Regions from separate parts of the Caballeronia sp. ATUFL_F2_KS9A genome, predicted to be linked through region 3. Evidence: predicted binding sites of a transcription regulator. Region 3 holds the regulator's gene; each other region holds the start of a gene.
The links. The regulator FliA, encoded in region 3, starts transcription of late flagellar genes. The targets are predictions, from matches to a motif close to CTAAAGTTTNNNNNNNNNNNGCCGNTA.
Positions count from the first base shown of each region.

Region 1: NCS67_RS09180 (DUF4088 family protein) is a predicted target of FliA. The motif match lies at 1,654-1,680, and genes of this name have one in related genera.
Region 2: NCS67_RS00240 (flagellin) is a predicted target of FliA. The motif match lies at 4,194-4,220, and genes of this name have one in related genera.

Region 1 is NZ_JALQEK010000010.1:121,142-130,926, reverse strand. Features, by position in the region: gene NCS67_RS09185 (ATP-dependent helicase) at 1-796, shown strand, start outside; gene NCS67_RS09180 (DUF4088 family protein) at 805-1,569, opposite strand; gene NCS67_RS09175 (AzlD domain-containing protein) at 1,733-2,056, opposite strand; gene NCS67_RS09170 (AzlC family ABC transporter permease) at 2,053-2,754, opposite strand; gene NCS67_RS09165 (helix-turn-helix transcriptional regulator) at 2,892-3,713, opposite strand; gene NCS67_RS09160 (CreA family protein) at 3,788-4,264, opposite strand; gene NCS67_RS09155 (FadR/GntR family transcriptional regulator) at 4,564-5,307, opposite strand; gene NCS67_RS09150 ((Fe-S)-binding protein) at 5,418-6,161, shown strand; gene NCS67_RS09145 (lactate utilization protein B) at 6,158-7,549, shown strand; gene NCS67_RS09140 (LutC/YkgG family protein) at 7,546-8,127, shown strand; tRNA gene NCS67_RS09135 (tRNA-Asn) at 8,194-8,269, opposite strand; tRNA gene NCS67_RS09130 (tRNA-Asn) at 8,348-8,423, opposite strand; gene fdxA (ferredoxin FdxA) at 8,543-8,866, opposite strand; gene pncB (nicotinate phosphoribosyltransferase) at 9,157-9,785, shown strand, end outside.
Region 2 is NZ_JALQEK010000001.1:49,866-59,650, forward strand. Features, by position in the region: gene NCS67_RS00225 (tetratricopeptide repeat protein) at 1-680, opposite strand, end outside; gene NCS67_RS00230 (flagellar protein FliT) at 850-1,149, opposite strand; gene fliD (flagellar filament capping protein FliD) at 1,168-2,730, opposite strand; gene NCS67_RS00240 (flagellin) at 2,933-4,093, opposite strand; gene NCS67_RS00245 (aldo/keto reductase) at 4,337-5,287, shown strand; gene rpsU (30S ribosomal protein S21) at 5,637-5,849, shown strand; gene NCS67_RS00255 (hypothetical protein) at 5,964-6,341, opposite strand; partial or broken gene NCS67_RS00260 (hypothetical protein) at 6,358-6,783, opposite strand; gene NCS67_RS00265 (DNA-3-methyladenine glycosylase I) at 7,246-7,851, opposite strand; gene NCS67_RS00270 (glucosamine kinase nucleotide-binding domain-containing protein) at 7,966-8,883, shown strand; gene NCS67_RS00275 (Cof-type HAD-IIB family hydrolase) at 8,917-9,753, shown strand.
Region 3 is NZ_JALQEK010000022.1:392-10,176, forward strand. Features, by position in the region: gene NCS67_RS12745 (c-type cytochrome) at 1-602, opposite strand, end outside; tRNA gene NCS67_RS12750 (tRNA-Arg) at 914-989, shown strand; gene NCS67_RS12755 (Rieske 2Fe-2S domain-containing protein) at 1,023-2,012, opposite strand; gene NCS67_RS12760 (GGDEF domain-containing protein) at 2,225-3,319, shown strand; gene NCS67_RS12765 (RNA polymerase sigma factor FliA) at 3,326-4,057, opposite strand; gene NCS67_RS12770 (MinD/ParA family ATP-binding protein) at 4,076-4,993, opposite strand; gene flhF (flagellar biosynthesis GTPase FlhF) at 4,986-6,758, opposite strand; gene NCS67_RS12780 (thiamine pyrophosphate-binding protein) at 7,055-8,746, shown strand; gene NCS67_RS12785 (PepSY domain-containing protein) at 8,825-9,088, shown strand; gene NCS67_RS12790 (cytochrome b/b6 domain-containing protein) at 9,099-9,602, shown strand; gene NCS67_RS12795 (branched-chain amino acid ABC transporter substrate-binding protein) at 9,645-9,785, opposite strand, start outside.

The DNA of each region.
Region 1 (9,785 bases), on a different contig from region 3:
TCGCGTCGCGCAGTTGTTGCCGGGCGTCGGACCGGCGATCGCCGGGCGCCTGCTCGACAGCGTGAGCGCGCCGGACGCGGTGGCGTCGAATGCGATCGCCGCGTTTCAGGCGCCCGCGCGCGCGTCGGAGGACTGGCCGCGTTTCGTCGGCCTGATGGCGAAGCTCTGCGGCCGCGACTCCGGCTGGCCCGCCGAGTTCGAAATGATCCGGCGTTGGTACGAGCCGCATCTGGAACGCAATCACGAGGACGCGGCGATCCGCATCGGCGACGTGTTGCAGATGGAAAGCATCGCGGCGACGTATCCCACGCGCGAGCGCTTTCTCACCGAACTGACGCTCGATCCGCCCGACGCGACCAGCGACGAATCCGGCGTGCCGCTGCTCGACGAAGACTATCTGATTCTCTCGACGATCCATTCGGCGAAGGGCCAGGAATGGCGCAACGTGTTCGTGCTGAACGGCGTCGACGGCTGCATTCCGTCCGATCTCGGCACGGGCAGCGACGAAGAACTCGACGAGGAACGGCGGCTGTTATACGTCGCGATGACGCGCGCGAAGGAAGACCTGCACATCATCACGCCGCAGCGCTTCTACGTGTACAACCAGACGCATCTCGGCGACCGTCACGTATGGGCGCAGCGCACGCGTTTCATTCCGCCGCATCTGATGCAGAACTTCGAAGCGGCCGCGTGGCCGCCCGTCATCGCGCCCGCTGCGCCGACGGCGGCGGGGCTGGCTGCGGCCGCGAAAGCGAAGATCGATATCGCGGCGCGCCTAAAGGGAATGTGGGACTGACCTGAATCTCAGCGCTGCGCGCGCGATGCACGCGGCGCGCGCGGCGACGGCGAGAAGATGCTGCGCAGCCATGCTGCGAAGCGTGTGTAGCCGTCGTAAGGCTCTTCGACGAAAAGCTCGGGCCGCAGCGAGCGCAGATATTCCAGCACTTGCTGCGCTTCCTGCTTCTGGATCGAGCCATAGAAGATGCCGAGCCGCAGCAGGCAGCGCAGTTCGCCGAGCTTCTCGCGCGCGGTCGAACCGATGCTCGTCTCCACCGAAATTTTGGTTTCATACACGCGCTGACGTAGCGAATCGGCGAGACGCCATGCGGGCGTCTGCATCTTTTCCTCGACTTCGCGAATATCCGCCGCCGCCGATTTGATCTGCGAGGCGAGCATGTCGACTTGCGATACGTCGCCGTCCGCTTCGGTGACGATCGCCGTCGCCCACGCGCGCGATGCCTTGACGAGATCCTCGGCGGTCCAGTCCGCGCGGATCGCGAACGCGAAGCCGTGCTCGGCTGCCTGCCGGATCAGGATCTCGACGACGTCCGGAAACTCCTTGTCGAGCGCGCGCTTCGCCCACGCGTACTGGCCGTGCGTGAGCATGCGCTGCACCGCCTGCTCGGTGAGCGGCGTGTTGTTGTCCAGGAGCTTCGCGCGCAGGAAGTCCTCGAACGAAGGCGTGACGAATTGCGGATCCAGCTTCAGCGACAGACGCGTGAACGCTTCGAAATCGCGCTGCAGCGAAGCGATGGTCTCGTCGCGTAACGATAAGGTGATTTGACGCATGTTGGTTCCCGGTTCCGCCTTCGATCTCCGAAGGCGGGAAAAGCTGTCGGCGCCGCGTCTCAGGCGGAGTCCATTCGTTTCTGTTATCGGCGCGCGCTTCGGGAACTTGAGGATTCTTCGATGCTCTTTGAAAGCCGTTTAACGGCTGATGGAGAGAAAACGTTTAGCGCAGCACGGCGAACTGCCACGCGAAAAACACCGCGAGCGACACGGCAATCGTCAAAAGCGGCCGTTTCGTGAACGCGCAAACGATGATCGCGACGATCGCAGCCACGAGCTGCGGATTGCGCCAGGTGATTTCCGCGCCGTTGCCGTGCGGCGAGACGGTCATCGGCACGATGATCGCGGTGAGCACCGTCACCGGCACGAACGAAAGCGCGGTGCGGACGATCGGCGGAAAGGGCAGGCGTTCGCCCAGCACGAACACGGCGGCGCGGATCGCGAACGTAACGGCCGCCATGCCGAAGATCAGCGTGACGTAGTTCATTGCGTGCGCTCCTTCGCGTTCTTCAGACGATGTTTCGCGTGGCCCTTCGCTTGCGGACGGTTTTCCATCAGCGTGAGCACCATGCCGACGGCCACGCCGACGAACACCGCCGCGAGCAGGCCGAGCTTGTACGGCCAGTCTTGCCACGCGAAGGACAGCACGCCCGATGCGAGCGCCGCCGCGACGAAGCGCACGGCGACGAGCTGCGGCACGATGATCGCGATGAACGTCGCGACCATCGCGAAGTCGAGCCCGAGCGATTTCAGTCCGGGAAACGCGGCGCCGAACAGGAGGCCGAGGAGCGTCCACAACTGCCAGTTCAGATACATCGCGACGCCGGAGCCGAAGAAGTAGTGCGGCCCGATCTCGCCCGGCGCGCGCTTCTGATAGTGCGCGTAGGCGACGGCGAAAACTTCGTCGGTGAGCATGCCCGCGAGCGCCCAGCGCCAGCGGCGCGGCAGATGCGCGACATACGGCGCGAGCGTCGCGGAATAGAGCACATGACGCAGATTGACGACGAGCGTCGTCGCCAGAATGACGGCGAAGCTCGCGTGCGACGCGATCAGGCCGACCGCGATGAACTGCGCCGCGCCCGCGAACACGACGAGCGACATCAACTGGCCGTGCCAGAGCGTGAGCGGACTTGCGGTGACGAGCGTGCCGAAGATCACGCCGAAGGGCGCGGCGCCGATCATCATCGGGATGGTGTCGCGTGCGCCGGCGGCGAATTCGCGCAAAGGTGTTGCTTTCAAGATTTCCTCCTATGGAAGCGAGGATACGCAAAACGTCGATGAGAATGCTTGTACGTTCTTGCGCTTTCCCGAGGCCGGACCGCCTAACGCCAGCGGCCGGGCGGCACGCCGAACGTGCGCTTGAAATGGCGCGTGAAGTGACTCTGATCCGTGAAACCGCTCGCCGCCGCGACATCCGTCACGGATGCGCCCGCGCGCAACGCCGGCAGCGCGCGCACGATCCGCAGCTGATTGCGCCACGCATGCGGCGCGAGACCGGTTTCGCGCGTGAAGAGGCGCGCGGCGTGGAAGGTCGAGAGACCGACCGTCTGCGCGAGTTCGGCGAGCGTGACGGGTTCGAGGAGATCCTCGGCGAGGCGGGATTTCATCGTCGTGACGCGGTGCGCGTCGGCGGCGAGCGGCGCGATGCGCGGACGTTCGAGCGCGTGGCGTCCGAGCAGCGTCGTCACTGCATCGACGAGCGCCAGTTCCGCGGCGAGCGGGTCGGCGCCGTTTTCCAGCAGGCGATGCGCGATCTCCAAACGCCGCGCGAGATCGGGATCGCGGATGATTTCATCCGGAAACCACGGCGACGATTCCGGCCGCCCCGACAGGTCGCGCGCGAGAGTTTCGACGAACGGCACCGGCAGATAGAACACGCGATAGCGCCAGCCCGCATCGACGGCCCGCGCGCCGGTATGCACTTCGCCGGGATTGATCACCGGCACCGAACCGGCTTCGGCGACGTGATGCGCGCCGCGATAGTCGAAGCACTCCGCGCCGGCCTCGATCACGGGCACCGTATAGGCGTCATGCCAGTGCGGCGAGAATTCGTGATCGTAGTATTCGGCCGTGACCATGTCCGCGTCCGGCACGAGCGGCGAGCGCCAGTAGCGTGCGGCGTTGCGGAAACGGTCGGCGTGCATGATCGAGCAATTCTGAGATAAGCGGAATCGCCCAGTTTACAACTTTGCTTCGCGCCCGGCCGGACAGTTGCGTGTCACTTCACCGGTATGGTCGTGCCCTCGGGCATCGGAACCGCCGTCACGCTGTTTTTCGGGCTGCCGGTCGCGATGCGGTCGCTGTAAGTCAGATAGACGAGCGTATTGCGTTTCGTATCGACGACGCGCACCACATGCAGCGTCTTGAAGATGAAGGACATGCCGGCCGAGAACACGTCGGTTTTCTGCTTGAGCGGTTCGGCGATCTTGATCGGCCCGACCTGGCGGCACGCGATCGACGCTTCGGTCGGATCTTCGGCGATGCCCAGCGTGCCTTTCACGCCGCCCGTGCGCGCGCGGGACACATAGCAGGTGACGCCCTGGACGAGCGGATCGTCGTACGCATCGACGGTCACGCGGTCCGATCCGGTGAAGCGGAAGTTGGTGTTGACGCTCGCGATTTCCTCCGCGTGCGCGAGTCCGGCGCCGGAGAAAAGTGCGAGCGATGCGGCGAGCGCGAGGACGGAGCGGTTCATCGTCATCCTTCGGAAAAGAGAAAGGGCGTCGTATTGTATCGACGCCCTTGGCTCTTCGATGCATCTCGTGCCCGCATGCGGTCAATGAAAGATCAGATACAGAATCACCAGCACGATGACCGGCACGCCGAGCAGCCATCCGAGTAGATAAGGCATGTTGTCCTCCTTCGCATGTTGTTTTCGACGGTTTCAGTATCGCGAGGATGCGCCGCCCGCGTTAGCCGTGCGTGTCCGAAATGCGTGTAGGCGACGTCCTATCATCACTTTCTTGCGGCTTACAGATTCGTAATGTGATTGGATCAGGCCGCGCGGTTTTTCTTCGCGGGAACATCGCGATACAGCGTGCGCACGTAATCGAGATGCGCGCCCGCGCACTCCCGCGCCCGCGCCGGATCGCGCGCTACGATCGCATCGAAGATCGCGCGATGCTGCGTCATCAGGTTCGCTTCGACTTCGTCGTCGTAATCGACGAGACGGTGCGACGTGAGCATCGATTCGCGCACCAGTTCATTGAGTCCGTGCATGACGTGCGTGAGCGCGACGTTGTGCGTCGCGTCCGCGATGGCGAGATGGAACGCCGCGTCTCTCTCCGCGATGCGCGTGCTTTTTTCGGCGACGGCGTTTTGCAGCGCGTCGAAGGCAGCGGCGATGCGCGCCAGATCGTCGTCGGTGGCGCGCTCGGCGGCGTAGGCGGTCGAGAGCGTTTCGAGGCCGTGGCGAAGTTCGAGAACGTCGGCGCTCGCGTTCGGCTGTTGCTCGAGCAGGGCGGCGAGCGGATGCGACACGAGCGGCGCGGTCACATCCGATACGACAAAACCGCCGCGCCCGGCCGCGCGGATGAATCCGTCCGACTCCAGACGGATCAACGCCTCCCGCAGCGACGGACGCGACACGTTCAACTGCTCCGCCAGATCGCGCTCGGCGGGCAGGCGCTGGCCCGGCAGCAGCGTGCCGTTCGAAATCAATTCCCGGATCTGTCCCGACACGACATCGGAGAGACGCACGCGGGCGTAGGAATGCGCATGGACGGGCTGGAAAGTCATCGTTCGACGTGAATGCGAGGTGAAAGCCGGGGAATGCCCGAGTTTGACACGAAAGAGGCATCTCATTAAAGTCTTGGTCAGACCAAGCTTACCAAATCGCCGAACCCGTCATGAAAGTCGCCTTGTTCGTCCCCTGTTTCATCGACGCTTTTTATCCGCAAGTCGGCATCGCCACGCTCGAACTGCTCGAACGGCTGGGCGTGGACGTCGACTATCCGCAGGATCAGACCTGTTGCGGCCAGCCGATGGCCAATAGCGGCGCACACAAGGAGGCTGCCGGCGCCGAGCGCGTGTTCGCGCGCAATTTCGCCGACTACGACTATGTCGTCGGGCCATCGGCGAGTTGCACGCATCACGTACGCGAGCATTTCACCGCGATCGAGCAGACGAGCGCCGTGCAGAAGGTGCGGCGCAATACGTTCGAGCTCGTCGAATTCCTGCACGACGTGCTGAAGGTGCGCGAGTTTCCGTGGGCCGAATTTCCGCACAAGGTCGGGCTGCACAACAGTTGCAGCGCGGTGCGGCATCTGCGCGAAACGTCGAATTCTGAAGTGGCCGGAACGCCGTATTCGAAGCCGCGCACGCTGCTCGAACGGGTGAGGGGTATCGAGTTCGTCGCGCCCGCGCGTCCCGACGAATGCTGCGGATTCGGCGGCACGTTCTCGGTGACGGAAGAGGCCGTCTCCGTGCGGATGGGTCAGGACAAGGTGCGCGATCACGTCGGCGCGGGCGCGGAGTACATCGTGTCGGGCGACATGTCGTGTCTCATGCATCAGCAAGGCTGCGCCGAGCGCATGAAAGCCGATGCGAAGTTCATCCACATCGCGCAGGTTCTGAACGGAGCGCGCGCATGAGCAAAAGCGTTCGTATCGATCACGCGAAGGCGGCGGGCGCGTTCCTGCAGAAGCCAGATCACGTCGCGTTCCACGACAAGCGTCTGTGGGACTTGCGCAGCAAGCGCGACGCGCAGGCGCACGGCATCCCCGAATGGGAGACGATGCGCAATCTCGCATCGGCGATCAAGGAACACACGCTGTCCAATCTCGCCGATTACATCGCGCAGTTCGTCGATCAGGCCGAGAAAAACGGCGTCGTCGTGCATTTCGCGGCGAACGCCGAGGAGCACAACGCGCTCGTCTTCAAGCTGATGAGCGAGCGCGGCATGACGTCGCTCGTGAAGAGCAAGTCGATGCTCACCGACGAGTGCTACATGCGCGACTATCTCGAACCGCGCGGCATCACGGTGATGGAAACTGATCTCGGCGAGCGCATCCAGCAACTCGATCATCAGGATCCGAGCCATATGGTCGTGCCGGCCGTGCACAAGCTGCGCGCGGACGTGGCCGAACTGTTCGGCAAGACGATCGGCACCGATCCGCGGAACAGCGACATCCACTATCTCGCGGAAAGCCAGCGCATGAACACGCGGCCATATTTCGTGCGCGAGAAGACGGCGGGCATGACGGGCTGCAACTTCGCGGTCGCGGAGACGGGCACGGTCGTCGTGTGCACGAACGAGGGCAACGCGGATCTTTCGGCGAACGTGCCGCCGCTGCATATCGCGTCGATCGGCATCGAAAAGATCATTCCGACGATCAGCGATCTCGGCGTGTTCGTTCGAATGTTGTCGAGAAGCGCGCTCGGCTCGCCGATCACGCAGTACACGTCGCATTTTCGCGCGCCGCGTCCGGGCACGGAGATGCACTTCATCCTCGTCGATAACGGCCGCTCAGAACGCCTTGCGATGGACGATTTCTGGTACTCGCTCAAATGCATCCGCTGCGGCGCGTGCATGAATACGTGTCCGGTGTATCGCAGAAGCGGCGGGCTTTCGTATGGCGGGACGTACTCCGGTCCGATCGGCGCGATCATCAATCCGACGCACGACTTGAAGCGCTATAGCGCGCTGCCGTTCGCGTCGACGATGAACGGCAGTTGCACGAATGTCTGTCCCGTGAAGGTGAACATTCACGAGCAGATCTACAAGTGGCGCGAGGTCATCGCCGAGAAGCACGAAGTGCCGTTCGTGAAGCAGGAAGTGCTGAAGATGGCGGGGCGCCTGCTCGCGAGCCCGACGCTCTATCGTGCGACGGTCGCATCGCTCGGCGGCGCGTTGAAGCGCCTGCCCAACTTCGTGCTCTACAACCCGCTCAATATCTGGGGACGCGGCCGCGATCTGCCCGAAGCGCCCGCCGAGACTTTTCACGAGTGGTACAGGAAAAACCGGAAGCTCGATAAATGACGACTCGCGAAGCTTTTCTCTCGAAGATCCGCGCGGCGCAGCCCCCATCGCGTCCGCGTCCGGACGTGCCCGTGTTCCCGTCGCCGGAAGGCGAACTGAAGGCGCGCTTTACGACCGCGCTCACCGCGATGGGCGGCACATGCGTCGAAGCGGCCAGTCTCGAAGACGTGAACGCGCTGATCGCGACACGCTTTGCCGATGCGAAGGTGATTGCATCGGCGGTTCCGGGCGTCGACGGCACGCGGCCGCTTTCATCCGATACCGTGCCGGCATCGCTTCAGGATGTCGATGTGGGCATCGTGCGAGGGCGCTTCGGCGTGGCTGAAACGGGCTCGGTGTGGTTCAGCGAAGAAGAGTACGTCGTGAACGCGATCGGCTATCTGTCGCAGCATCTCGTCGTGCTGCTCGACCCGGCGCAACTCGTCGAGGGCTTGCAGCAGGTGTATCGACGCGACGATTTCAAAGCGGCGCGCTATGCGGTACTCGTGACGGGGCCGTCGGCGACGGCGGATATCGAAGGCGTGCTGATTCGCGGCGCGCAGGGCGTGCGCTCGCTGACCGTCGTGTGGCTTGCGTGAAGCGATGAAGTCAGCGCACAAAGCAAAAAGCCCAGTCATGCGACTGGGCTTTTTGACAGAAGCTTTTGGCTCCCCGACCTGGGCTCGAACCAGGGACCTACGGATTAACAGTCCGGCGCTCTACCGACTGAGCTATCGGGGAACAACTGAAACATCTACAACTGAAATAAAAACTCAGCCAATTGACCGAGTTCTTTTGAAACCGACTTGCTGGAGTTTTTGGCTCCCCGACCTGGGCTCGAACCAGGGACCTACGGATTAACAGTCCGGCGCTCTACCGACTGAGCTATCGGGGAACATCTACAGCAGAGAAGCGGAATTATAGGGGGCTGCTTTTGGCGTGTCAACGCTCAATCTTCATTTGATACGCATTTTTTGCAATCAAATGAAGCGCGTGCGTCGGCGAGCGCAACAATCAACGCTCGAGCAGACTCAGCTTTTCCTTGACGTCCTTGAACTCGTCCGCTTCCGGAAGCGAGCCTTTCGTCTTCGTGATGCTCGGCCAGTTACGCGCGAGTTCAGCGTTCAGTTCGGTGAAATGCTGCTGGTCGCCAGGCACATCTTCTTCGGCGTAGATAGCGTTCACCGGGCACTCGGCGACGCACACGGCGCAGTCGATGCACTCGTCGGGATCGATCGCGAGAAAGTTGGGACCTTCGCGGAAGCAATCCACCGGGCACACGTCCACGCAATCGGTGTACTTGCACTTGATGCAGCTTTCGGTCACAACGTGAGTCATTCAGGCTCCTGCATGCGGAATTCGTGGGGGCGGCGCCCTGGCGGCTGCATGGGCCGGAAGGTGCGCTTGCCGAAACGCATATTGTAGCGTAACGGTAAAAGTGGGCGCGCGGCGCGCGAAGCGCTCTTTATATCGATTCGTGATGTATGTATGCGCGGCGTCGCAAAAGGGCAGGGCGCGGATCATGTCCGCGCGGACATTCGGGTAACATGACCCTAAAGGCCTCGGGCTGCGCGCTGGCAAGCAGGCAAAGCGCGCGGTCCATTCGCGTGGATGTTCCCGTCAGAACCATGATCATCAATTCGCTGCTCGATACCGACCTCTACAAGTTCACGATGATGCAGGTCGTGCTGCATCACTTCCCCGCGGCGCATGTCGAATATCGCTTCCGCTGCCGCACGCCGAATGTCGATCTCGTGCCGTATATCGATGAAATTCGCGACGAAGTGCGCCAGCTTTGCAATCTGCGCTTCAAGGAAGAGGAACTGGATTATCTGCGGCGCATGCGCTTCATCAAGAGCGACTTCATCGATTTCCTCGCGCTCTTCCATCTGAATGAAAAGTCGATCCGCATTTCGCCGTCGCCCAAGAAGAACGGCGAGATCGACATCGAGATCGAAGGGCCGTGGCTGCACACGATTCTCTTCGAGATTCCGGTGCTCGCGATCGTCAACGAAGTCTATTTCCGCAACACGCAGCGCAAGCCCGAGTACGAAACCGGCCGCGAGCGCCTGCGCGACAAGATCAAGCTGCTCGCCACGCCACCCGAATATTCGGACTGCAAGATCGCCGATTACGGCACGCGCCGCCGTTTTTCGGGGCAGTGGCACGAGGAAGTCGTGCTCACGCTGAAGGACAAGCTCGGCGCGCAGTTCGCCGGCACGAGCAACTGCTTCTATGCGATGAAGCACGGCTTGCG
Region 2 (9,785 bases), on a different contig from region 3:
CGGCCGTGCGAGTACAGCGCCAGGCCGAGCGAACGCTGCGCGCCGACGTGATGCGGATAACGTTCGACGAGCACGCGCGCCAGCTTGATCGCTTCCTCATGGCGGCCCTTGTTGTAAAGCGACGCGAACTGGTTCAGGTCCTGCGGCGTGGGATTGCCGCGCTTGCCGGCGGTCGATTGCGACGCGTCGTCCGCGCTGCCATCGACGGTCTTCGGCGCGAGGCGCGCGAGCTGCGAGGCCTCGGCGAGCACGGCCGCCGCGTAGCCATTCGGGTGCGACAGGCGCTCGATCAGGCCGTCCATCGCCGGACCGCGCGCGCCGCGCTGCTGCGCCATTTCAACCGCGAACCAGGCAGCCTGCGTCTGATTGGTGCGCGCGAGCGCGTCGATGTACGAGACCCAGTACTGGCCGTTGTCCGGACGCAGGCCGAGCACGGATTCGAACAGCGGCACCGCGTCGTCCGGACGTTGCGTCTGGATAAAGAGAACCGCGAGGTTGTACAGCACGTCCGCGTGATCCGGCTTGTGATCGAGAATCGCGCGATAGAGCGCTTCGGCGTCGGCATGATTGCCGGCGTGATGATTCTCCAGCGCCGACTGCATGACGGTCGCGATGTCCTGCTCGAACTGTTGCTCCGGCGTCAGCGTCGTGGCGTCCGGAACCTGTAGGGAAATGCTCATGATCTTCGGCGTGCTCCTTGCGATTGAACTGATTATCCAAGCGAGGCCGCCAAACCGAAGCGCGGAGATGAGCGGGAAAGCCGCCGCAATTCGGGGGATCGCCAGCGGGCGAAAAAATGCCCGCGTGAAGCGGGCATCGGGGGAAAACTGAAGCGAAAGCGCGGTGTTTCTAGAACCGCGCGCCTTGCTGGTAGCGGTTGACGGCGTTCACGCGCTTCATCGCCGCGTGATATTCGGCGGCGAGACCGGTGCGGGTCGCGCTCGCGTCCGCGAGCACGGCAGCGTCGATACCCTGGATTTCGCGGATTTTCGCGAGCGCCTGCGGGCTCTGCTCGCGCGTCAGCGCCTGCAAAAGCGGCGTGCGCGCGGCATCGAGCTCCGCTGCGCGCGGCCAGTCCGCGAGCGTGGCCGCCGTTTCCATGTCTTTCGTCAGTGCGAACAGTTGTTCGACGAGAGCGTCCTGGTTCATCGTGCCGGTTCTCCGCTTTTAGGACTTGTTGGTCGCCATCGCGCCCGCGCTGTTCGTGCCGCCGAAGAGCGCCGTCAGATATTGCGTGTTCTGGTTCATGCTCGCCATCAGCGTATTGAGCGCCGTGAACTGCGCGTTGTAGTCCGACGTGAGCTGCGCGGCGTAGTTGGTCAGCGTCGTCTGCTGCGTCGAGATGTTGGCGAGATCCTTGTTGATCGAATCCGTCTCGGACGTGAGCAGGCCGCCCGTGCTCAGATAGCTCGAAATCTTGTCGGTCAGCTGCGCCCCGACGCCGTTGATCGCGTTGAAAAGCTGCGACACGCCGGTTGCGTTGTTCGTCAGCGCGTCGGTGAGCTTGTCGCTGTCGATGGTCAGCGTGCCGGCCGGCTGCTCCGCGGTCGCATCGAGTGACGAAACCTGGCTGATGCCGAGCGACGCCAGCGAGATCGAGCCGCTGCCCTTGCCGACCGCGCTGCCGATGATCGCGGAAAGCTGATTCTTGATCGTGTTGACCGCCGAGTTGCCGAGCAGCACGCCGCCCTGCGAGCCCGCGGACGCGCTGCTGTTGAACGACGTATAAGAGTTGATCGTCGAGACGACCGTGTTGTAGAGGCTGACGAAGTTCGAAATCGCGCTCGAAATCGACGACGTGTCCTGCGAGATCGTGACCGTCTGCGTGCTCGCCGGGGTCGTCACCGCCGCCGCCGTCAGGTTCAGCGTCACGCCCTTGATCGCGCTCGTGACCGTGTTGCTCGAACTCGTGCCCGCGACGCCGCCGACCTTGTACATCGCGTCCTGCGCGGTCGCGCTTTGCGACCAGCCGTTGGTGACGGAATCGTCGGAAATCGTGGACGCCGCGCCGTTTGCGCCGGCCGTCGACGAGACCCCGAGCTTGTTCAGGTCGCTGCCGCTGGCCGCGCCGGTGATCGTGGTCGAGATGACGTTCGACGCGCCCGTCGTCGTGGAGTTGAGCACCAGATGCTGGCCGTCCGTGCCGGTCACGATCGTCGCGCTCACGCCCGGATTGCCGGACGCGTTGTTGATCGCGGCGGCGATGCCCGAAAGCGTGTTGTTGCTGCTCGTGATGTTGATCGACATCGACTTGGAGCCGACGCTGATCTGCATCGTGCCGGTGCCGAGCTTTTCGTCCGTCGCGAAGCCGGTCGACGTCAGCGATTGCGCCTTCGCTATCTGCGAGACCGTCACGTCGTAGCTGCCCGCCACGGCGCCGGCGGCGCCCGATGCGGTGATGCCGGTGCCCGTCACGTTGGTCGTGAAGGTCGACATCAGCGAGCCGTCGGTCAGGCTCGTCATCGTGGTTTGCAGCGTCGAGAGCGCCGACGACAGCGTGCCGATCGCCGAGAGCTTCGTGTTGTCGTTCGATTGCGCGGCGGCGAGCGATGCGCTCTGGCCGGCCGTTTTCGCGTTGACCATCGCGGTGACGAGCGCGTTGACGTCCATCGACGAGTTGCCCGTCGCGCCGCTGATGATGGATTGCGCTGCTTCGGCAAGCGCCGCGTTCGCGGACGCCTGGGTCTGCGCGGCGGTCGCCGCCGTGGTGGCCGTACTGATCGTGGACATCGGGTAACTCCGTGTATCGCGCTGTCGCCTGATTGCGCGTGATCGCAGTCAACTGCTCGTTGCGGGAAACAAACTCTTGCGTGTGCACTCGTGGGCGCGGGTGCACACGCAAGAGATCGAAACGTGGTTTCGTCGCCGGGACGGCCCGACGCCGGATCTTCGGGATGAAGATCCGGCGTCGGGTGCTACCTTGGCGTACCGCTTAGCCGAGGAGCTTCAGAACTTGCTGCGGCAGGGAGTTCGCTTGCGCGAGCACCGAGATACCAGCCTGTTGCAGCACTTGAGCCTTGCTGAGGTTCGCCGTTTCCTGCGCGAAGTTCGCGTCGGTGATCTGCGACTGAGCCGACGACAGGTCGGTCGATTCAGCTTGCTGCGACGAAGCGATTGCGCTCAGACGGTTCTGGGCTGCACCCAGCGTTGCCTGCACGTTGTTCAGCGTCTGCAGTGCGTTGTCGATCGAGACCAGCGCGACGTTGGCGCCCGTCGTGGTGCTGATGTCGAGGTTCGCGACCGTGTCCGGCTTGTTGATCTTGTTGATCGACGCGTTGAGGGTGGTGATCGCGGAGCTCACGGATGCGCCCATCGAACCGGCAATGCTCGTGCTGAACGTCAGCGTGTTTTCGTGCGGTGCTGCAGCCGTGCCCGTGCCTGCGGTGCCCGAGCCGAAGATGGCCGTGACGGCCGTCGAGCTCAGCGCGACGTTGTTCTGGTCGGTGAACGAGAAGCCGCCCTTGCCGTCCGACAGCACGTTGATCGAGGTGATCGTCGCGCCGGAAGAGGCGTAGGCGCCGCTCGACGACAGCGACAGGTTCGAGAACGTGCCGAGCGTGTTGCCCTTCTGCACCATGCCGCCGCCGAGCGAGTTCGCGCCCATGTCTTGGCTCAGGTCCAGATTGATCGTCTGACCGACGTTCGCGCCGACCTGGAAGCTCAGGCTGCCAGCCGAACCGTCAAGAATGTTGCGGCCGTTGTACGTCGTTTGCGAAGCGATACGGTTCACTTCGGCGATCTGCTGCGAAACTTCCTTCTGCAGCGAAGCCTGGTCGCTCGACGAGAGCGAGCCGCTCGCGGCTTGCACGGCCAGCGTACGGATACGCTGCAGGCTGGAGGTCATCGACGAAAGCGCGCTCGAAGCCGTCTGGGCAATCGACACACCGTCGTTCGCATTCGAAACGCCCTGGTTCAGGCCGTTGATCTGCGTTTGCATCCGGTTCGAGATCGCGAGACCTGCTGCGTCGTCAGCAGCGCTGTTGATGCGCTTGCCCGACGAGAGGCGGGTGATCGCCGAAGACAGCGCGCTTTGCGTGCCGTTGAGGTTCTGCTGTGCAACCAGCGAGTTGATGTTGCTGTTGATACCGATCATTTTGTTCTCTCCTGGGAGACTGTATCTGGCTTTGGCTAAAGCACCGAGTAAGTTGCCTGGCGGTCCTGCGCTCGGTGATAGCCGGCCGCCTACTTGTGGTTATCGGGCCCCTCGAAAAAAACTTAAGGCCCGCGCAAACGATTTGTGTAACGAATTCTGTTGCGAGGCCGCGAAGCCTTGCCCGGCAAGGCGCCGATTTCGCGCGTATGCTTTTTGGTCCCTCACGACGCATTCGGAGCGCACATGCAGACACGCAATATCGGCACATCGGAACTGAAAGTTGCGCCGCTCGTCTTCGGCGGCAACGTGTTCGGCTGGACTGCCAACGAGCGCACGTCGTTCTCGATCCTCGACGCGTTCGTCGATCACGGGCTGAATTTCATCGATACAGCCGACGTCTATTCCGCCTGGGTCGACGGGCATCAGGGCGGCGAATCGGAGACGATCATCGGCAAGTGGTTCAGGGAAAGCGGCAAGCGCCACCAGGTCGTGCTCGCGACGAAAGTCGGCAAGCTGTCCACGCGCGCCGGGCTCTCGGCGGCGAACATCGCGGCGGCCGTCGACGATTCGCTGCGGCGTCTCAAGACCGATTACATCGACGTCTATTTCTCCCATTACGACGACGAAACCACGCCGCTCGACGAAACCCTCGACGCGTATCAGACGCTCATCAAGGCGGGGAAGGTGCGGGTGATCGGCGCGTCGAACTACACGGGCGAGCGGCTAGAAGAGGCGTTGAAAGTCGCGAAGGATTCGGGCTTGCCGGCGTATCAGATTCTGCAACCCGAATACAACCTCTACGACCGCGAGGGCTACGAGACCGGTCTCGAACCGGTGGCAGAACAGCACAAGATCGCCGTCGTGCCGTATTACGCGCTCGCGAGCGGCTTTCTGTCGGGCAAATATCGGTCGAAGGCGGACACGCAGCACAAGGCGCGCGGCTCGCGCGTCGAAAAGTATCTGACGCCGCGCGGCCTCGAGATTCTCGACGCGCTCGACGAAGTCGCGAAACGCAACGACACGACGCCCGCGACGGTCGCGCTCGCGTGGATGATCGCGCGCCCGAGCGTGACGGCGCCGATCGCCAGCGCCACGTCGGTCGCGCAACTGGAGAGCTTGGCCGCCGCGACGCGCCTGCAACTCGCAGCCGACGATATCCATCTGCTCGACGAAGCCAGCGCGTGGCAGAAATAGTTCTGTTGCATCAATGAGTTGGCCGGCGCGCGGGAGTTGGCAATGGCGCGGTGTTCTGGTAACATCGCGCCCGAATCGAGAAATGTGCCCGATTTTTTGCCTTCGCCGCTGAAAATGACAACGTCAACCAACAGCGGCGAACGGCTCTGAAACGCGCCTTCGTGTGGTTCTTTCGAAAGCGCCTGCCGCTTCCGCGGCTGAATCTCAACGCTCTCTTTTCCGGCCTCCGTGGCCGCTTTGCTCGTGTCCGTCGCGCCGTTCTCACGTCCGGCGGACGATCGGAGTGCCGGGGCGCGGCAACTCGCAGTCGTCGCGCGCTTGAAAATACGTTTAGCAAACCAGGATTTACATGACCACTATCGTCCTCAAAGAAAACGAGCCGTTCGATGTCGCGATTCGGCGTTTCCGCCGCACCATCGAGCGCAATGGCCTGATCGCCGAACTGCGCGAGCGCCAGTCGTACGAAAAGCCGACCACCGAGCGCAAGCGCAAGAAGGCCGCCGCTGTCGCGCGCCTGCGCAAGCGCCTGCGCAGCCAGATGCTGCCGAAGAAGATGCACTAAGCGTCTTGTTCGGGCGAGGGTTTACGGATCCTCGCGCCGAACGGCAAAACGGCGGTGCGACCCGTAAGGGCGCACCGCCGTTTTCGTTTCTATTGCCTTTTTTAGCGAGGGCGTTCAGACGAACGCGTGACGCCTGCCAAGCGCCGCGAGCAACGCCGGCCACTCTTCGATTTCGGCGTAGTCGTGAACTTCCTCCAGCTCGATCAGCAGATCGATGATGTTCGGATCGTAGGCATTCACGTTCGATGCGTAGAGCGCCCGCAGCAGACCGCCGTCCCGCGCATGCCGATAGTAGGAAATGCCGACGCCTTCCAGCTCCGGCTCGTACACATCGTCGCGCACGAGCGACCCGATCGCGCACTTGCGGCCTTCCGGACTGCGAAGCCTGCACGAACCGTTGTCGTCTTCCGAGACCGCGCGCTGCGTCAGCAAGTGCTCGCTGACGCGCTCGTAAATGTCCTTCGGGCTCAACATCGTAATAGGGCTCAACATCACAGCACCTGCAATATCACGCGGCCGTTTTAAGAAGTTCGGCTGACAACCCGAACTGACGCGCGATCGACGTCAAACGCTCGCGCCATTCCCATTTGCCGAAGACGTCATGCACGTTCTACAGGCACGACAGCAGCTCGACGGTGTTGGGATCGAACACGTTGATGCGCGAACGGAGCAGCGCGCGCTTCAGCGCCACGACGCCGACATCCATGTACGCCGGCACCTGCTCGGGCGGCTTCGCGATGAAGCGAATGGGCACGCCTTCCATCGCGGTGACATAGTCGCGCGGCTTGATGAAGCTCCCGACAGGGCAGCCGCCGCAGTATCCGCGATAGGCGCCGCCGCCCCGCGGAAGCAAAGCCGCTTGCCCTTGTCCGAAAAGATGCTGGACTGCGCTGTTGAAAATCTCCTGATGCGTCAGGAAGTTCAAGCTTTTCATGATCTTCTCCCCTGCGCCCCTGCGCAGCGGCCATACGTTTAAGTATTCGAGAACCTGCACCTGCTTACCGAAAGCGGCAGCGTCGTTGCGAATATGGCGCAACAGAATCGACGCTCGCCGCCCGGCCTCTGCTCCGAGCACGGCGGTTTTCCCGGCCTGGGCGTGTGGTCTGACTGCGCCCTGTGTGCTCGCGTCGGATTTCTACACTCAGTGACGATCCGTACACCGTCAGTTATAACGGTTCGGAACGGTAAAAAGGTGCGCCAGCGCACGCGAGGAAGCCATTTTTACACGGCTCGTACGTTCGTGCAGTGCGGAAAACCCGGCCAAAAGCCTTGCAGTTCGGGCAATTGCGCGTGCTTCACTGCAAAAAAACCGTCATCTATAAGGATTTACCCTAGATCGCGTAAATTAGGCTATACGGTCTTGTCAAAAGGCAAGATTTTTCCGCATAGGAATCGATCAAAGCGGGGTTTTTGCAACGGTCTTCCGTTTTGTCTTAGCTTTTTCTCGCGACATGCAACCCACGGCGTGATCGTTGACCATGCCGGTGGCCTGCATGAACGCGTAGCAAATCGTCGTGCCGACGAACTTGCAGCCGTATTTCTTGAGCGCCTTGCTGAGCGCGTCCGATTCCGGCGTGGACGCGGGCGTGGGATTTTTCGCATCGCGCGGCGTGTCGATCGTTTTGCCGTCGACGAACGACCATACGAAATCCGCGAACGAGCCGTGCTCCTGCTGGATCTGCTTCACGGCGCGTGCATTGAGCACCGCCGATTCGATCTTCGCCCGGTTACGCACGATGCGCGCGTCCTGCACGATCCGCTCGACGTCCTTCTCGGTGAAGCGCGCCACCTTGTCGATGTCGAAGCCCGCGAAGAGCGCGCGATAGCCCTCGCGCTTGTTGAGGATCGTCGACCAGGAAAGGCCCGCCTGCGCGCCTTCCAGCACCAGCATTTCGAACAGATGCCGGTCGTCGTGCGACGGCACGCCCCATTCGCCGTCGTGATATTCGATCATCGCGTCGGTCGTGGCCCAGGCGCAGCGGGTGTGTTCGGCGTCTGCCATTGCGAGTCCTCATCATTATTTTGAATCGCGTCAGCATAACGGATCGCCCGTATCGCGCCATCTATGCCATTCGGCCAATTGGCGCGCGTCGCGGCCGCCGGTAAGCTTGCGCCCATGACTACATCTTCGACTTCGGCATTTGACGGCTTCCTGCTCGGCATCGACGGCGGCGGGAGCGGCACGCGCGTGATTCTCGCCGACGCGCACGGCAACGAACTGGCGCGCGCGAGCGGCGGACCTTCGGGGCTCGGGCTCGGGGTGGCGCGCGCGTGGCAATCGATCGGCGACGCGTGCGCGCGCGCATTCGAGGCCGCCGCGCTGCCGTTCGACTGGCGCAACTGCGCACTCGGCTGTGGCCTGGCGGGCGTCAACAACGCGGACTGGCTCACCGCGTTTCTCGGCGCGGCGCCGGACGTGCGCGCGTTGAGCGTGGAAAGCGACGCCTATACGACCGTGCTCGGCGCGCACGGCGGGGAATCCGGCGTGATCGTCGCGCTCGGCACGGGCAGCATCGCGGCGTCGCTGGACGAATCGGGCGTTTGCCGAATCGCGGGCGGCTACGGCTTTCCGAGCGGCGATGAAGCCAGCGGCGCGTGGCTCGGCCTGCGCGCGGTGGTGCATCTGCAGCGCGTGCTCGACGGCCGCGCGCCCGAAGATGGCTGGTCGCGCGCAATGCTCGCCCACACTGGCGCGACGGATCGCGACAGTCTCGTCGTCTGGGTGTGCGCCGCGAATCAAACCGCTTATGCGACGCTTGCGCCCACCGTGTTCGAGTTCCGCGACCATCCCGAGGCCGCGCGTCTGCTGGATCAGGCGGGGCAGGAAATCGCGAAACTCGTCGCGGCGCTCGATCCCGCCGGCGTGCTGCCCGTCGCGCTGTGCGGCGGGCTGGCCGCGCCTTACGAGCCATTCGTGCCGGCCATGTTGCGCGAACGCATGCGTGCGCCACGCGCCGATTCCGCAGCGGGCGCGCTCGAACTGGCGCGACGCGCGGCGTCCGCTTTCGCGGCTGCGGACGGTGCGGCGCGATAAAATACCGACCTTCGCGGCACCACAAAGGCAGTCATGTATTCGGTTATCGCTACTGATCTCGACGGTACGCTTCTCAACAGCGACCACCAGCTCGATCCCTTCACCGCCGAAACCGTGCGCGCGCTCGCGGCGCGCGGCGTGCCTATCGTCATCGCGACGGGCCGGCATTATCGCGACGTCGCCGGCATTCGCGATGTGCTCGGCGTCGACGCGTATCTCATCACGTCCAACGGCGCGCGCGTGCATACGCCGGCCGACGAGCGCATTTATTCGCGCGACCTCGAGCCCGCCGCCGTGCGCCGTCTCGTGCAGCCCGAGATCGCGGGCAGCGAGCGCGTCATCGTCAATCTTTTTGCCGACGACGCCTGGCTCATCGACCGTCACGCGCCCGAGTTGCTGGTCTTCCACCAGGATTCCGGCTTCAAGTACGAAGTGATGGATCTGCGCGAGCATGATGGCGAGAACATCGCGAAAGTGCTGTATATCGGCGATCCGGCCGATCTGAAGGTGACCGCCGCGAACCTCGAACGGGAGTTCGGCGATTCGCTCTACGTCACGTATTCGCTGCCGGACTGTCTGGAAGTGATGACGTCGGACGTATCGAAAGGGCGCGCGCTGCGTTTCGTGCTGGAGCGGCTCGATGTCGATACCGCGCAATGCGTCGCGTTCGGCGACAACATGAACGATATCGATCTGCTCGAAACCGCCGGGCATCCGTTCATGATGAACAACGCGAACCCCGATCTGATCAAGCGCCTGCCGAACGTGCCGCGTATTGGGTACAACTTCGAGGCGGGCGTCGCGCATCAGCTGCGCAAGCTGTTCGACATTCGCGACGAACTCGCGTCGCCGGGACAGACGCCCGACTGATATCCGTCACGGCGGGCCGCGGACCTCGATCC
Region 3 (9,785 bases):
GCCGGCACCGATGCGAGCGCCGCGACCGCTGCGGCGGCCTGAGCATTTTCGTTCGAACTGGCTGCGGCGGGCGCTGCCGCGCTCGATGCGGCCGCGGCGCCCGATGCCGGTTGCGCCGGTTCCGCGAGCTTGCCGCCGCTGCCGTTCGCCATATAGACGACCGCGCGCGCGATTTCGAAGTCGGAGTAATCGTCGGGGCTGGTGCCGCCGCGCGCGGGCATGCCGCCCTTGCCGTTGAGCGCGTTGTGCAGCAGCGTGTCGTAACCTTCGCCGATGCGCGGGGCCCATGCGCCGGCATCGCCGAACTTGGGCGCGCCGGCGGTGCCTGTCGCGTGACAGGCCGAGCACACGGCCTTGAAGACTTCCTCGCCGGACTTGTAGACGCGCGGCGCGTTGGCGTCGCGGACATCGACTTGTGCGGCGGGCGCGATGCGCGCGTTGACCGACTGCTCGATGTCCGTGCCGGCGCCGGTGCGCGTGGAATTGTTCACGTACACCGCGAGCAGGATGATGATGGCGACCGGGATGCCGAATCCCGCGATGACCGCGGCGATGAGTTGGCCGGGTGTCTTGATCGGGGCTCCGTGGGGTGCTTCGCTCATGCTTGTCTCGTCTCCCGTTTTTTGGTGTGAGTCGGTTCAGTGACAGCGTGACAGCTACGGCAGTGCGCTAGGCGCGCCTTGGGGAAGGCACGGTCGATTATAGACGGAACGCTTAACTGTCGGCGCGGGGTGGCCGGGGCGGTGAAGCGGGCGTTTACCCGAATCGTGTGATGCTTTGTGACTCGTTCCGCGCAGGGCGTCCGGTCCCGCACGATGGACGGCGTCACGGAAAACAGGTATCCTCTCGGATTCGCATGGGCCTTGCAGCCGTCTTACGGCGTGTGTAGTTCTTCCGCAAGCCCTTCTCCGATGCGCCCGTAGCTCAATGGATAGAGTACTGCCCTCCGAAGGCAGGGGTTGCTGGTTCGATCCCAGCCGGGCGCGCCAAGCGTTTCCACTCGACAGCCGTCGCAGTCGAAACTACTCGAGTCCGCCGTCGCGATTCGCCGTCGTCGTCCCCCAACCAAACCCCATCCCCGCCAACCACCTCCTATAAGCCACCGCCATCCGATCGCACTTCTGATGCAACTCCGCATCGAGATCGAGCGGCAAGCGCTGCGGCCATTGCGACTCCACCACCGGGGTGTCCTGCATCAAAATCTCCATATTGAAGTCGTATAGCTCGCGATCGGAATGCGTCGAATCATCCTCGTGAATCGAGACGAGCCACGCGCGCGTCTCTGTCTGCGTCACCGGCGACGCCGCCAGCATGATATGCAGCGCGCCCTGCCCGCCCGACGCCATCTTCGTCAGCTTCGCGATCAAAGGCCGCTTCACGCGATACACATAATCGATCATCGCGCCGCCGCCCTGCCCCGGCATTCCCGCCGGTTGCCAGTATCGGCATTGCCGCGCTTCCAGACCTTCATCGCTCGCGACGACTTCGTAATCGGGCACTTCCGTATGCGTGTCCTCGCCCAGAATCCCCGCATGCACGAACGAGAAATGCGCCATGTCCAGAAAATTCTCGACGACGCGCGGCGCCGACGACCTCACCGTCTGCGGCGCGAGATTGATGCGCCGGCCACCGGGAATCACGGCTTCGGGAAAGAAATCGAGCGCATACGCAGGCTCGCCGAAACACATCCAGATAACGCCGTACTTCTCTTCGCAAACGAAAGTCGTCGCGCACGCGCGCTTCGACGGACGCAATGAAGGATTCGACGGAATCCGCAAACACTGTCCTTCGATGTCGTAACTCCAGCCGTGATACGGACACACGATCTGATCGCGCATCACATGCCCGAGCGACAACTGCGCGCCCCGATGCGGACAGTAATCGCGCCACGCATGCGCCGCGCCGATGCTGTCCCGCCACACGACGATCCGCTCATCGGCCACGATGAATCCGCGCGCGCCGCCTTCCGGCACGTCTTCGCTATTGCAAACGGGCAGCCATTCGGCAGCCAAAGAAATGGATTCGTCGCGCATCGCCGTGAATGAGAAATGGACGTTCTTAAGCTGTTCTTACACGAAACACAGCGTCTTCGCAAAACGTTGCAAAATAGCGGATCGCTCGCTCGGTGCAACTCGATACCACTCCATTCAGCCGATGCCATGCGACGGGGCCGCAGTACTTGGCAGCAAGATAAAAGAAAGAAATCACCATCCAGGGGTTCAGTATGGAGCAGGCGCATCAACCGGCACGCCGGACTTATGCCTTCGCATGGTCCGAACACCGGAATCCGGAACGCGAGCAGGCCACGCTGCGGGTCTGGATGGGAGCGGTGGTTCTTCTGGCTTACGGCGTTTTCGCGTGGCTCCGCCCTTCACACGATGCCTTCCTGACCACGCGCCTCGTCGCGCTCTATGTGTCTTATGGGGCGATCACGCTTCTGATCGTCAGCCGCATGAGCGCGCCTTCTGTTGCGCGCCTGACCGTCACGACCATCGCCGATCAGACGATCCTCGGGCTCGCGCTCGCCGCGGGCGGCGCAACGGCGCTGCCGCTTCTCTGGGTGATGTTCTGGTTTCTGATCGGTTCGGGATGCCGATACGGCAAGCGCACGCTCGCCGTATCGTGCGCGACGGCGCTCATCATCGTCACGGCGATGGCCGTCTGGCAGCCGTGGTGGCACGAGAATCTTCCCGCCGCGATCGGGCTCGCGCTGAGCGTACTCGGCGCATCGGTGTATCTGAGCGTGCTCGTCGATCGGCTCGGCAACGCGAATCGCGATCTAGCGCGTCAGGCATCGACCGATCCGCTCACGGGTCTGTCGAACCGGTACGCGCTGGAAAGAGTCGTCGATCGCGCGATGAACGCGCCCGAAGCCAATGGCGATCACGCCACCGCGCTCCTTCTGATCGATCTCGACGGCTTCAAGGAAGTGAACGATACCTACGGTCACGCCGTCGGCGATCTGCTGCTGCAAGCCTTCGCGGACTCGCTCGCGAAGCGCATGCGCAAGTCGGACACCATCGCGCGTCTGGGCGGCGACGAGTTCGTCGTGCTCGCGCATCAGATGCGCGACCGCGACGCCGTGTTGTCGGTGGCCGACAACATCCATTCGGCGCTCGGCGAAATTACGTCGGTGCAGGAGCGGCCGGTGTCGGTATCGGCGAGCATCGGCGCATGCCTGCTTTCGAGCGCGGCGTCCGCGCATCAAACCGGCATGACCGCCGTGCTGCGCGCCGCCGACCGCGCGATGTACCGCGCGAAAAGTCTCGGCGAAGGGAAAACGGTCTTCGCCGAGACGCGGGACTTCGAGATCAGCTAGAGAACGTCAGGCCTCGACGCTCGTCCACGCCTGCTCGCGCAGCTTCGTGCGCAGACGCGCGACCGCCTGGCTGTGCAACTGACACACGCGCGACTCGCTCACTTCCATCACCGCGCCGATTTCGCGCAGGTTCAGGCCGCGTTCGTAATAGAGGCTCATCAGGAGCTTCTCGCGCTCGGGCAGCTTGTCGATGGCTTCGATCAGCGCGCCGCGAAGGCTGTCGTCGAGCAGCGCGGACAGCGGATCCGAACGATCGACGCAATAGCGGTCGAGGAACGGCTCGTCGTCGGCGGAGCGATCGAAGTCTTCGTAATAGATCAGCTGGCTGCCGTGCAAGTCCTGAAGCATCGACTGATATTCGTCGAGCGGCATCTTCATGTGCTCGGCGATTTCCTGCTCGCTCGCCGCGCGGCCGAGGTTCTGCTCGACCTTGTGCACCGCCGATTCCACTTCGCGCGACGTCTTGCGCATGCTGCGCGGCAGCCAGTCGTTCGCGCGGAGCTCATCCAGCATCGCGCCGCGGATGCGCTGGCTCGCATATGTTTCGAACTGCGCGCCCTGATCTTCCTTGTAGCGGCTCGCCGCGTCCAGCAGGCCGATCATGCCGGCCTGAATGAGATCGTCGAGATCGACGCTCGCCGGCATCTTGGCGACGAGTTGAAGCCCCAGCCGTCGAACGAGCGGTGCGTATTTCGTCAGCACTTCCGACTGTGAGAGTTTGCCTTGGGCGTTATACATCTTGGTCACCTATCTTGATCACATCGACGCCGTGCTGCTCAATGCAAAGTCGTGAAGCGCAGCCGCACGATGCGACGCCTCCCGCGCGCCCTGTACAGAGTCGCTAACCGGATTTCGCGCGTCGGCCTGGCCGCCCGCATCGCGCATATAAGGCGCGGGGCGCATCGGCCAGTGCAGGAGCTCCGCCGCGATTGCGCGGTAGTCGCGCGCCGCGGCCGTGGCCGGGAACGCTTCGACTGCACAGCGTGAGAGTTCCATCGCCCGAGCGACGCGCGCATCCTCGGACACATATCCCGCCTGCACGAGCGACACGGCCAGATACCGGCTCGCGACGCCCGACAGGTTGTCGAACGCGACCGCCGCGTCGGCCGGGTTCTGCACGTGATTGACGAGCACGCGGAACTGGCCGATCGCATGGGCGTAGTGCAGTCGTTTCATGCACGCATACGCCTCGGTGATCGCCGACGCGGCTACCCGCGTCACAATAAGAAAGTCATGCGCCTGCGCCGCGAGCGTCGACAGCGCGCCGTGGCGATCGAGTTGCGCATCGATCAGCACGATGTCCGCCGGACCGTCGAGCAACGCGCGGCATTGCGCGGCATCGTGAACGATGCGTTCGTCGCGCGGCGCGGCCATCAGCGAGAAGCCGAACGGCGTGCGCTCGACGGCATCGCCGAGCATGCGCCGGCCCGACATCACCGAGGCGAGCGCGCCCGCGTCTTCGGTGCCCACGAGACGGCTCACCGATCCCGCGTTGCGGTGCTCGTCGATCACGAGCACGTCCTTGCCGTGGATGGAAAGCGCCGCGCCGAGATTCACCACCGCCGACGTGCATCCGATGCCCGCCGGTCCGCCCGCGATCGCCACCACGCGCGAACCGGCGCGCGTAAGGAGCCGTCGCAGGCCTTCCGCCTGGTCGAGCACGAACTTATCCAAAGTGCACCTCATGCAGTTCGGTCGTGGCGCGCGCGGACAACGCGGACAGCAGCGCAGGCGTTTCTTCGTCTTGCGGCACGAAGGGCGAGTTGTCGCGCGGGATGCAGAACGCGCTCTTGATGAGAAACCGCTTGGTCGCGACGTACAGGTTCTCCGGCACTTTCTGACCGGTCGACACGTAATGCACCGGCAGCTTGTAGCGGATGACCGTATCGAGCACGCCGCCGAGATTCGTCGCTTCGTCGAGCTTGGTCAGGATGCAGCCCGCGAGCGGCGGCTGGTCCGCGGCGCTCTTGTAGGCCTGCACGACTTCGTTGAGCGTGTCGCCGTGGCTCGTCGCGTTGAGCAGCAGGATGCGCTGCACCGGATGACCCGCGCCGCACAGCATCGCGATCTGATCCGAGACCATGCGATCGCGCTGGCTCATGCCGATCGTGTCGATCAGCACGATATGTTTGTTGCGGAGTTCCGAAAGCGCGAGTTGCAGGTCCGCGCCGTCTTTCACCGCGTGAACCGACACACCGAGAATCTTGCCGAAAATGCGCAGTTGCTCGTGCGCGCCGATACGGTAGCTGTCGGTCGTGAGCAGCGCGACCTTGCTTGCGCCGAAGCGCATCACGCAGCGCGCGGCAAGCTTGGCCGTCGTGGTCGTCTTGCCGACGCCAGTCGGGCCCATCAGTGCGAACACGCCGCCGCGTTCCATCAGCGCGTCTTCGCTGTCCATCACCGGAATGTTCGATTCGAGCACCTGCTGCACCCACTCGAGCGCGCCTTCGACGCTCTCGAGTTCCGGCATGTTGTCCACCATCATGCGGACGAGCTGCGCCGAGAAACCGGCGGCGAACAAACGCTTCGTGAGCGCGCCGCCCGTCGGGTTGCGGCGCTGGCGCTCGCCCCACATGAGACCGGAGAAGTGCTCTTCCATCATCGAGCGCATCGACGAAAGCTCGTTCATCACCGTTTCGTTGACGACCTGCTCCATGCGCGTGCGGATCGCTTCGGTGACGACGGCCGCCGCGTTCGCGGGCAAGCCATCGAATGCGTGTTCCTTCGATGCCGGCGCGGCGTTCGCCTCGGCTGCTTCGGCGTGCGGCGCGCTCGCGTTGATCTTCTGCGCGGCGCGGCGCGCGGCGATTTGCGCGGCTTCGCGTGCCCAGTCGGGCGTTTGGACCTTCGGCTCGACGGCGGCTTCCGCGCGCTTCGTTTGCTGACGCATGGCGTAGCGGGCCGAGTCCGCCGTCTTTTCGACGCGCGTCTCTTGCGCAGTCACCGGGACCGGCACGCCCATGCCGCGTGCGATCGCAGCCGACGCGGTCAGCGGACGGTTCGACGGCATCGACGCCTGCTGCGCGATGCGCTTCGCATGCTCGATCAGCCACGGATTGGAATCGGCCATCGTCGGCGGCGTGTCGTCTTCTGCGCGAGCTTCCGGCTCGGCGTGAAATTCATCGTCCGCATCGGTGTTCGCGCCGAAGACGGACGAGAACACATCGCCGCTCGCGTACGGATTCGCGGCCGACTGCTTCGCCGGCATCGCGGCTGCAGCGGCGGCCAGCGCGGCGCGCGACGTGCCCGCCGAACGTGCTGCCTGTTCCTTCGCGGCGGGCGAGATCGACGCGATGTCGCTGTCCGCGACGCCGACGATCTCGACCGAGCCGTCATCGAGCGTGCGATTGGACAACACGACGGCATCGGGGCCGAGCGCTTCACGAACCTGGCGCAGTGCGTCGCGGCTGTTCGCGCCGATGAATTTACGAATGTTCAAACTTGCCCCCGATGAGGTGAAACTGCGATCTTTAGCAAGCGGACCCACTTGGCTCGTTGCCGTGTCCGCTTTTCAGTGAAGCCATTATTGCGAACTTGAGTCTTTGTCCATCGCTGGATAAGGGGTGAGAAAAAGGGGTATTTCGGCTGATGGAAGCGCGCCGTGCATCGCAAGGGCGGGCGTTTGCCCGGAAAAAGATTCCGCTTCGCCCGTTTCCGCGCGTGGGCGCGGCGGCGTAAGCTTTAGGCTCCGCGCGCATCGAAGCCGCGCCGGACAATCAAAGGAGACTTCTTCGCATGACGTCCGCTGTCCCTTCCTCACAGGATCAAACCACCGGCGCGCGATTGCTCGTCGATGCGCTCGTCCATCACCGCGTCGAGCGCGTGTTCTGCGTGCCCGGCGAGAGCTTCCTCGCCGTGCTCGATTCCCTGCATGACGAGACCGAGCAGATTCAGACGATCGTCTGCCGCCACGAGGCGGGCGCGGCGAACATGGCCGAGGCGGTCGGCAAGCTCACCGGCAAGCCGGGCGTCGCGATCGTGACGCGCGGGCCGGGCGCGACGCACGCGTCGATCGGCGTGCACACCGCGTTTCAGGACTCGACGCCGATGATCCTGCTCATCGGCCAATGCGCTCGCGATCACATGGATCGCGAGGCGTTTCAGGAAATCGACTATCGGCGCATGTTCGGGCAGATGGCGAAGTGGGTCGCGCAGATCGACGATCCGCGCCGCGTGCCTGAATACATGAGCCACGCGTTTCACACGGCGATGTCCGGCCGTCCGGGTCCGGTCGTGCTCGCGCTGCCGGAAGACATGCTGACCGAAACTGTCGATGCCGTGCCGCCCGCGCCGCGATATCAGCGCGTGGCGGCGTCGCCGTCGAAGGCGCAGATGGAGCGCCTGCGCGAACTGCTCGCGAACGCGAAGAAGCCGTTCGTGATCGCGGGCGGAAGCGGCTGGACCGCCGAGGCGACGCAGGACTTCGCGCGCTTCGTGGAAGCGTGGAAACTGCCGGTCGGCTGCGCGTTCCGCTTTCAGGACACGCTCTCCAACGACCATCCGAACTACGCGGGCGATGTCGGCCTCGGGATCAATCCGGCGCTCGCCGCGCGCGTGCGCGATGCGGACGTGCTCTTCGTGCTCGGCCCGCGCATGGGCGAATCGACGACGGGCGGCTACACGCTGCTCGATATCCCGAAGACGAAGCAGACGCTCATCCACGTGCATCAGGGCGCGGAGGAACTCGGGCGCGTGTATAGCGCGGAATTGCCCATCGTGTCGGGCATGCCGGAGATCGCGTCTCTTCTGGCTTCGCTGGAAGCGCCCGCCAGCGTTGCATGGGATGGCAGCGCCGAAGCCGCGCACGCCGCGTATCTCGAGTGGCGCAAGCCGCGCCCGATGTTGGGCGATGTGCAGCTCGGCGAAATCATGCGTCAGCTCGCCGAGACGATTCCCGCCGATTCGATCCTGACGAACGGCGCGGGCAATTACGCGACGTGGCTGCATCGGCATTATTCGTATCGGCATTTCCGGTCGCAGTGCGCGCCGACGAGCGGTGCGATGGGCTACGGCGTGCCCGCCGCGATCGCCGCGAAGTCGCTGTATCCGGACCGCACGGTGATCGCGTTTGCGGGCGACGGCTGCTTCATGATGTCGAGCAACGAACTCGCGACGGCGATGCAGTATCGGCTGCCGGTGATTTTCATCGTCGTGAACAACGCGCAGTACGGCACGATCCGCATGCATCAGGAGCGGCATTATCCGAATCGCGTGCACGGGACGGAGCTCACGAATCCGGATTTCGCCGCATATGCGCGCGCGTTCGGCGCGCATGGCGAGCTGGTCGAATCGACGGAGCAGTTCATGCCCGCGTTCGAGCGCGCGCGGGAATCCGGCTTGCCCGCGGTGATCGAGATTCGCATTCCGCGGGACCAGAGCACGCCGGGCGCGACACTCGAACAAATTCGCCAGCAAGGCAAGCGCTAGCGGACAAACTTTCAAGCTGCTTGCAGCGCGCTTCCGGTGGCAGTAGAGTAGCCAGTTCGAAAACACCGGGAGTTAGCGATGCTTAAGGTTCTGGCTTTGTCGTTGGCGTTGGGCTTTTCGGGTGCGGCATTCGCGAAGGCGGATTGCACGGCGCATCCGAAGAGCGAATGGATGAAGGAATCGGATGCCAAGGCGCAGCTTGAAGCGCAAGGCTACAAGATCCGCAAGTTCAAGGTCGATGGCAACTGCTACGAAATCTACGGTCACGACAAGAACGGCAAGAAGGTAGAGATCTATTACGACACGAAGACGCTGGCGGTCGTGAAGTCGGAAGTCGAATGACGCTCGCGCCGTGAAAGTCTGGGACGGCTTCGTCCGGCTGACGCATTGGGCCGTCGCGGGCATCGTCTTGTGGAATCTGTTCGGACCGACGGATTCCACGCATCGCGTGCTCGGGTATGTCGCGGCCGGGCTTGTCGTTGCGCGTATCGTTTGGGGTTTCGTCGGCTCGCGTCATGCGCGGTTTTCGGCGTGGTGGCCGACGCGCTCGCATCTCGTCGACTATCTGAGGTCGCTTGCCAGGGCCAGGCCGATCCATCACGTTTCGCACAATCCGCTTGGCGGGTTGATGGCGCTCCTTCTCTGGTTCCTGATTCTCGCGCTCGCGCTGTCCGGGTGGATCATGCGGCTCGATGCGTTCTGGGGCGAGGACTGGCCGCAGGAGATTCATGCGTGGCTCGCCATCGCGGTCGAGGTCTGTGTCTGCGTGCACGTCGCCGCGGCCGTGCTGATGAGCGTGTGGACGCGGGAGAATTTGGTTCGGGCGATGGTGACGGGCAACAAAAAAGCCCCGTGACGCGAATCACGAGGCTTTCTCTCGACTCAATGCGAGGAACGCTTACTTCCCGCCCACGCTCTGCAACGTCGTCCACTTCCCGCCGACGACCTTATAGAGCGTAATCCCGCCGTTCTTCAAATCGCCCTTCGAGTCGTACGACAGGTGCTTCGCCGTCACGCCCTGCATGTCGGTCTTCGCGAG